2 regions of the Thermoanaerobacterium xylanolyticum LX-11 genome follow, and region 2 is predicted to be linked to the other one. Evidence: riboswitches for the same ligand, from Rfam matches in the RefSeq annotation. Region 2 holds a riboswitch; the other holds the start of a gene.
The links. Region 2 has a riboswitch for magnesium ahead of THEXY_RS12005 (magnesium transporter). Riboswitches for the same ligand answer to the same signal wherever they lie in the genome.
Positions count from the first base shown of each region.

Region 1: another riboswitch for magnesium. It lies ahead of mgtA (magnesium-translocating P-type ATPase); the one in region 2 lies ahead of THEXY_RS12005 (magnesium transporter).

Region 1 is NC_015555.1:796,343-800,789, forward strand. Features, by position in the region: gene THEXY_RS03905 (transposase) at 46-1,701, opposite strand; M-box (ykoK) riboswitch at 1,867-2,030, shown strand; gene THEXY_RS12505 (hypothetical protein) at 2,033-2,248, opposite strand; gene mgtA (magnesium-translocating P-type ATPase) at 2,474-4,447, shown strand, end outside.
Region 2 is NC_015555.1:2,505,598-2,510,044, reverse strand. Features, by position in the region: gene dnaB (replicative DNA helicase) at 1-1,196, shown strand, start outside; gene THEXY_RS12010 (Crp/Fnr family transcriptional regulator) at 1,213-1,890, shown strand; M-box (ykoK) riboswitch at 1,938-2,100, shown strand; gene THEXY_RS12005 (magnesium transporter) at 2,270-3,520, shown strand; gene THEXY_RS12000 (Nramp family divalent metal transporter) at 3,527-4,447, shown strand, end outside.

The DNA.
Region 1 (4,447 bases), 830 kb from region 2:
TTCTTGTTAGATATTTATTGATTTGAGTGTCATAAGAAGCATTTTTTAAGCTACTAATGATAACTTTGCCTGATTTTTACCTGATTTTGTAAGAATAAATCTGACTTTGATATTTTTGTAAAAAACCGCAGCCATCTCTGCTGCCATTTTTAGTGCTTTTTTTGCATTTATGGCTCCTATTTTGAATGAAAACCAGATTTTTGAGCGCACTAATCCCCTTACAGGTATCACATCTACATGAGATTTACGTCTTAGTATTGATGGTATACCCTCTACTCCATTTCTTATCTTTTGAAGTACACTATATTTTTCTGTTGACATCTTTTTTAAGTAGCTTGCTCTTTGTATTGTTTTTGCTGTTATCAATACATACGCTGATTTCTTTTGTAGCTTAGCTCTACATTTTTCTCTTAGTGGACAATGTTCACATGTTTTTTTATTGAAGGATGCTCTATATAATCCACTTTTTTCATAGTATCTTGTTTTATATGGTTTTTCTCCTCTTGGACATTTGACTACTTCATGCGTTACTTCATTTAATTCAAATTCACTTTGTATTTCTTCTGGTAATTTTCCTATAAGGGCTGTTGTTATTAGTTCGATATTATTTTTATCTGCTAGTTCTATGTTTTCAATGCTGCTGTAAGCTCCATCTGCTATTATTGTTATTTCTTTTTCTTGTTTCCCAAGCTTTTCTATCGTTTCTTTGCAAAAGCTGCTATCGCTGTGTGTGTTTACATCATAGTCATAGCCGGTTATTATGGAGCCTTTTTCGTCTATTGTTTCTACTATGTTAGCTACATAGCCTTTATGGTCTTTTCCTGCTTTTTTGCGATATGTTGCATCTGGATCGCTTGGGTTTTGGAGACTATCTGGGCTTATTTTTTCTTTTTCTACTGGTACTATCTTGCCTTCTTCTGTTATTTTTGTTTGTTCTTTTAGCACACGCTGTAATAGCTGACATTCTGGTAATTCAGCGTATGCTTCTCCTAATTCTTTTGTTAGTGTATAGGCATCTTCAATTATTTCTTGAAGTCTTTTTGTTATTTCTTCGTTTTTTCTATGATAGATTGTTTTATTTCTATCGTCTTCGTCTAGGTAATGTTCCATGTTTTTGAGATGCTCATATTCTCCTGTTTTGTATACTGCCTTGACCATATTTGCTACGCATGTGTATAGTATTTCTAATCTGGACATTTTTTTGCAACTGGATGATACCATAATGCTGTCCATTCTTTTTACTGATGGATTTATATCAAAGTATTTTACAAATACGTTTGCCATGGCTTCCATTTCTTCATGAAGAAGGTCTCTTCCTGTTTCCAGATTGTAAAGATATAGCCTTTCACGGAAACGGCTAAAAGTCCTATCACTGAAAGGTTGACTTTTGAAACTTGTAGTGTGAAGGGCGTATTGAAAACGGACATCACATAGTATGCTTGCTAATAGTTCATCATCTGTAAGATTAAACATTTCTTTTAGTATTAGGGCTCCAATTATTGCGTTTACAGGACTGTTTGGACGGGAAACGGGATTGTCACTGTACAATACGGAAAAGCGTTTTTCATTGATTGCTGGAAATATGATATCAGCAAAGCCTTTTGCCCATGAGTTTAAAACAAACTTTCTTGTCCTTTCATCCAAGTTTAAGAATCTGTCATCCATTGTGATTTGTTGATATTCGTTTGGTTTGAATGCCATGGCTATGTATCGCTCCTTCTATTTCTTTTTTTTTATATTTCTATTTTACCATATTTTTAGTTTGCCATGGATGAAAAAATACTTTTGACACCTTAATCAAAGTAGTGTTATAAAAAAGTATTGACATTATAGAACAAAAGATATATACTTTAGAAAGAAAATTTGAATAACTTATGTTAGGTGAGGCTCCTATACAGATATATGCTGCTGCCCGGAAACATCGAGAGATGCCAATGGGTTAACAAGTATTACCGATTTAAGGTTTTACTTAACGCAGCTGGAGTTATCCAAAGCTGTATAGTGCTAAAACTCAACGAAGATAAGTAGTTTATTAATCTTTCATCGTTGAGTTGAAAGTTTTTTTTATTTTTAAAAATAATGGAGGTGAGAAGAATGGATACTGGCAGTAGTACTGATGGGGAAAATAAGTATATATGTGCTTTGCAATTGAGGCTAAGATTATTTTTGGTTTTAAAAATCCATTCTTTTCACCTAAGTGTTTAAATGGATTTTTATACAAATCACATATCCCTCTTATTTTTCCCATAAGATTACATTCTTAATTGAGCGAATTTCATAATTAATTTTCTTATCAAAATGTATCAATATTTGGGGTTTATTTATAATTATAACAATTGTTATATTATGTTTGATTTTTGAATTATGCAATTTCCTTAGTTGTCTTACTCATCATCTAAGTAGTAATATATTTACTTTTTATTACTTTGAATGTTCGGCTAATAATAGATAATGGATTTTAGGAGGGATAATGATGTTTAAAAATATTGGTATCATAAACACTCAAAAGACAAATACGTCAGAACAGTTTTTAAAATACAGTGATATGAATATTGATGAATTGTTGAAAACTTTAGACACGTCGATTAGTGGTTTAAACGAGGATGATGTAAAAGTCAAAAAAGAAATATTTGGATCAAATGAAATAGCAACAGGAAAAAAAGAAACTGTATTACACAAACTTTTTACTGCTTTTGTCAATCCATTTAATGTCGTTTTGATGGTTTTAGCTGTTGTTTCTCTTTTTACTGATGTTTTACTTGTTTCTCCAACTGATAGAGATCCAAGCAGTGTAATAATAATAAGCATAATGGTATTAATAAGTGGTATATTACGTTTTGTACAAGAATGGCGTTCAGAGAAAGCATCAGAGGAATTGAAGGCCCTTGTTAAATTAACTACACTTGTAGAGAGAAAAGATACTGGCAGAAAAGAAATTCCTATATCAGATCTTGTACCCGGTGATATTGTTCATTTAGCGGCTGGAGATATAGTTCCTGCTGATGTAAGAGTTATAAAAACAAAAGACTTATTCATAGATCAGGCTGTTTTGACAGGAGAATCAGAACCAGTTGAAAAATTTGACAATTTATTGCAAAGTAAGAGTTTAAAAGACATTAAAAATCCTTTGGATCGTAATAATCTTGCTTTTATGGGCAGTAATATTGTTAGTGGAACAGCAACATGTGTAGTTATAGCAACAGGCGATTCTACTTATTTTGGAGCTCTCTCAAAAACTTTGACTTCAAAAAGGGAAGCAACGAGTTTTGAAAAAGGTGTAAATTCAGTAAGCTGGATTTTGATAAGATTTATGGCAATAATGGTTCCAGTCGTATTCTTTATAAATGGATTTACAAAGGGTAATTGGCTTGAAGCTTTTCTGTTTGGATTGTCAGTTGCAGTTGGTCTAACTCCAGAGATGTTGCCTATGATAGTAACCACGAATCTTGCAAAAGGTGCAGTTGCTATGAGTAAGAAAAAAACGATAGTTAAACGCTTGAGTTCGATGCAGAATTTTGGAGCAATGGATGTACTCTGTACCGATAAAACAGGAACACTAACAAAGAACAAGATTGTGCTTGAAAAATACATGGATGTACATGGTAATGAAGATTCACGTGTATTACGGCATGCTTATATAAATAGTTATTTTCAAACTGGTTTAAAAAATGTTATGGATCGTGCTATTTTAAATCATGTAGGAGAGGAATTTTCATGGATACAAAGTAACTATGAAAAAGTTGATGAAATACCGTTTGACTTTACGAGGCGTAGAATGAGCGTTGTTGTGAAAGACAGAAACGGAAAAACACAGCTAATCACAAAGGGTGCTGTAGAAGAGATGCTTTCTATCAGTAAATTTGCTGAATATCATGGAGAAGTTATACCTCTCACAGAAGAACTGCGAAAAGAGATTTTGGATACAGTTAATAAGTTTAATAGTGAAGGATTGAGGGTTATCGCTGTTGCACAGAAGACGAACCCGCCTGTGGAAGGAGTTTTTTCTTCAGATGATGAATCAGATATGGTGTTAATTGGATATTTGGCTTTTTTTGATCCTCCAAAAGATAATGTTGAAGAGGTTGTAAGAACATTAAAAGATTATGGGATAAATCTTAAAATTTTGACTGGTGATAATGATGGAGTAACAGTAGCTATAGCTAAGAAGGTAGGTCTAGACATTCAGAATATTTTATTAGGATCACAGTTAGATAAAATGGATGATAACACATTAAAAGAACTCGTTGAAAAGACCACAATTTTTGCAAAACTTACACCGGAGCATAAAGCACGGATTGTAAAAATACTTAGAGAAAATGGACATGTGGTAGGATTTATGGGAGATGGAATAAATGATGCTCCAGCAATGCATGTAGCAGATGTTGCTATATCGGTTGATAATGCTGTCGATATTGCTAAAGATACTGCTGATATAATACTATTGGAA
Region 2 (4,447 bases):
ATAAAAAGCTTTTTACCATAATGATGGATATGTTTGAAAAGAACATACCTGTCGATTTGGTTACGGTGGTTGATGAGCTGAGAAGGCAAAATATGCTGGAGGCTGTAGGCGGGCTTGACTACATAACAAATTTGTCATCCAGCATAGTAACTACTGCAAACGTGTCGTATTACGCAAAGATGATTAGAGAGAAAGCGACTTTGAGGCGTCTCATCCAAGCATCATCAGAGATAATGGAGTTAAGCTATGAGGGTGGAGATCTTCACGATGTGTTGGATACGGCTGAGCAGAAAATATTCGACATAGCACAAGGCAGAAATACCGAAAATTTTTATCCTATTAAAGATGTGTTGATGGACACATTTTACAACATAGAAAATCTTTATAAAAATAAAGGACATCTTACCGGGGTACCATCTGGCTTTCCTGATTTAGACTTAAAGACGTCTGGTTTTCAGCCGTCTGATTTTATACTTCTTGCTGCAAGGCCATCTATGGGCAAAACGTCGTTTGCATTAAATATTGCGGAAAATGCTGCATTGGCACTTAAAAAACCCGTCGCCATATTCAGTCTTGAGATGTCTAAAGAGCAGCTTGTAAGTAGGCTAATATGCTCTACGGCAAACATAGACAGTCAAAAGCTTAGGACGGGAAATTTAGATGACGACGACTGGCCAAGGCTTGCTGCTGCAATGGCTCCTCTTTCCACAGCCCCAATATACATTGATGATACACCGGGTATATCAGTCATGGACATAAGGGCAAAGTGTCGAAGACTGAAGCTGGAGAAGGGCTTGTCTTTAGTGTTAATAGATTATTTGCAGCTTATGCAAGGAAGGGGAAACTCGGAAAGCCGTCAGCAGGAGGTTTCTGAAATATCAAGGTCATTAAAAGGCCTTGCAAGGGAACTGCAAGTTCCTATAATAACACTTTCGCAGTTATCTCGCGCACCTGAAGCCAGATCCGATCACAGGCCAATTTTAAGCGATTTAAGAGAGTCAGGTGCAATTGAGCAGGACGCTGATATAGTCATGTTTCTTTACAGAGATGATTATTACAACAAGGATTCTGAAAAGAAAAACATCGCAGAGCTTATCATAGCAAAGCACAGAAACGGTCCTACAGGTACCATAGAGCTTCTGTGGATGGGCCAGTACACGAAATTTGTAAGCATAGATAAATACAGGACAGAGTAGTCAAGAGGGTATTTTTATGGGTGATTACGATTATTTAAGAAAGATACCGTACTTCAATGTCTTAAGTGAGAAATCTCTATTTGAGATCAGTAAAATAGCTTTGGTGAAGGAGTACAAAAAAAACACCGTCATTTTTTACGAAGGTGATGAAGGTGACGCCATTTATTTTGTAAAAAAAGGCAAAGTCAAGATATCTAAAATATCACAACAGGGAAAAGAACATATAATAAGAATAATGGAGGATGGAGATATTTTTGCTGAATCCCTTCTGTTTATAGGTGGTAAGTATCCAGCCACTGCAGAGGCCATAGAGGATTCAAAGATTATTGTGCTTAAAAATAAAGACATAGAAAATTTGATATTGAGCAACAATGAAGTAGCCTTAGGCATAATAAAACTCATGGCAAAAAGACTCCAAAATGTGGCGGTCATAATAGAGAACTTAGCGCTTAAAGATTCTCTCGGCAGGACGGTTTCTATTCTTTTGACGTTTGCCCGAGAAAAAGGCATACAAGGCAAAGATGGGATAGCAATAGAATTAAACCTAAATAGACAAGATCTTGCTAACATGGTAGGCACGTCTCGAGAAAATATGACAAGAATCTTAAGCCAGTTAGACAAAGAAGGTGTCATAAAGCTTGAAAGACATGCTATAGTAATAAAAGATGTAAATGCATTAAAAAATTTGTCATAAATTTGTTGTAGTTATATTCAATGTGTGTTATAATTTATATGCAATTGAATAAAGTTCGTTAAGTGAGGCTCCTATGCGGATACATGCTGATGCCCGGAAACATCGAGAGATGCCAATGGGTCAACAGATTCTACCGTTACAAGGTTTAATCTAATTCAGCCGGTACTACCTATGCCGCATAGTGCTAAAACCCAACGAGTGTGTTGAGATTAGAGCCTTTTACGTTTTGTAAAAGGCTTAAATTTTTTAAAGGCAGGTGGTAATGATGGACTCTGGCCCTTATAGTCATAAGCGAATAAAATTTAATAATTCAAAAAAGAATATGAGGGAGGAGTCTATCTTACCTTAAAACTCCTCCCTTAGAAAAGGAGGTAGTGAAATGCCAATTTTAAGCCTTTATTTAAGCAGGATTTTAGGCAATAAGATATTGCTTAAAAACGGTGAGATCTTAGGTAAGCTTAAGGATATTGGAGTTTCAACGGCGTTGACGCATCCGATTGCAATATCCATGTTGGTAAAGACGAAGTCTGGCGTCAAAGAGTACAAGTGGGAAAACATAAAGATAACGAAAAAATTTGGGCAGTACGAACTTATGTGCACTAATCCAGTAGAGGCACATAACCTTAAAGATATTTTGTACTTGTCGAAAAATGTCTTAGATAAGCAGATTATCGACGTAAATGGAAGAAAAGTAGTAAGAGTCAATGACATAAGGTTGGCGCTTTTAGATAAAGGCTTGTTTGCGATTGCTGTCGATATAGGCATTGAAGGCATATTGAGACGACTTGGCTTTGCAAAGCCTTTAAAGAAGATTTTAAAGAGATTTGGTAAAACAATATCCAGTAAATTTATACTTTGGGAAGATATAGAGACGATTACTCGCTCAAGAGAAAACATAATGTTGTCAAAGACGTATCATAAATTGGCAACACTTCACCCTTCTGACCTTGCGGACATCATAGAAGATCTGGATTTAAAGGCCGGTATAGATATATTTTCCAGTTTAGAGCATGGAAGAGCTGCAGATGTGCTGGAAGAAATGGAGACAGATACTCAAAGAAGCATATTAAACGAGCTGCCTGTTTCTAAAGCTGCGGACATCTTGGAAGAAATGCCTGCAGATGAAGTTGCAGACATACTTGACGATCTGAATGAAGAAAAAGTGGAAGAGCTCTTAAATGAGATGGAGAACAATGCGTCGTTGGAAGTCAGGGAGCTGATGGAGTACCCTGAGTACGCTGTTGGTAGCTTGATGACGACTGACTTTGTGGCATTTGAAAATACGCTTTCCGTTGAGGAGGCAATACGGGAGCTTAGGCTTTTAAAACCAGACGAAGATATCATTTATTACATCTATATAGTTGATGAGTCAAACAGGCTTTTAGGTGCGGTTACACTTAGAGATTTGGTGATTTCAGAGCCTAACACCCCATTAAATGAAATTATGAATAAAGACATCATCTATGCTCGTGATATGGATTCAATAAAATCCCTCATAAAGACAGTGACGAAGTACAATTTGGTAGCGATTCCTGTTGTAGATGAAGATATGAAGCTATTAGGCACTGTCCTTATAAATGATATAATATACGAACTTATGAGAAGTGGAAAGACATTTGCAAGGAGGTAGTGGGAAGTGACAAAGAGGAAAACTTTTTTGACTAATTTATTGATATTTTTGTCAATTTTGGGGCCTGGTATAATCACAGGAAGTGTCGACAATGATGCAGGTGGCATAACCACGTATTCTGTGGCAGGTGCTACCTATGGATATAAACTGCTTTGGACATTGATACCGTCATTTATCGTCTTAATCGTCATTCAGGAGATGAACGCCAGGATGGGCGTCGTGACAGGAAAAGGGTTGGCAGATCTTATAAGGGAAAACTTCGGCGTAAGAGTGACGTTCTTCATCTTTCTCGGACTGCTTATTGCAGATATTGGAAATACTGCTACGGAGTTTGCCGGTGTGGCAGGCAGCATGGAAATCTTCGGCATAAGCAAGTATATAATGGTACCATTGGCTGCTTTAGCGGTATGGCTTTTGATCGTTAAAGGTAATTATACTGTAGCGGAAAAAGTGTTTTTGATATTTAGCGTTTTTTTGTTGTCATACGTCATATCAGCCCTTCTGTCACATCCAGATTGGAAGGCTGTAGGTGAGTCCCTTATAAAACCCACCATGTCATTTAAAACAGATTATTTAAGTATGGTAATAGGAATTGTAGGTACTACGATAGCTCCTTGGATGCAATTTTACATGCAATCATCTGTTATAGAAAAGGGCATAAAGATAGATGATTATAAGTACACAATCTGGGACGTTGTGATAGGTTGTATCGCAACAGTTGTCGTAGCTTTTTTCATAATAGTTGCCTGTGCATCGACTCTCAATGTGAATGGCATAAAAATAAATGAGGCAAAGGATGCAGCCATGGCTTTAAAGCCGCTGGCTGGTGAGCTGGCATCAGGCGTATTCGCATTTGGGCTTTTTATAGCATCTATCTTTTCCGCCGCTATACTTCCAGTGGCCACGGCATTTTACATCTGTGAAGCA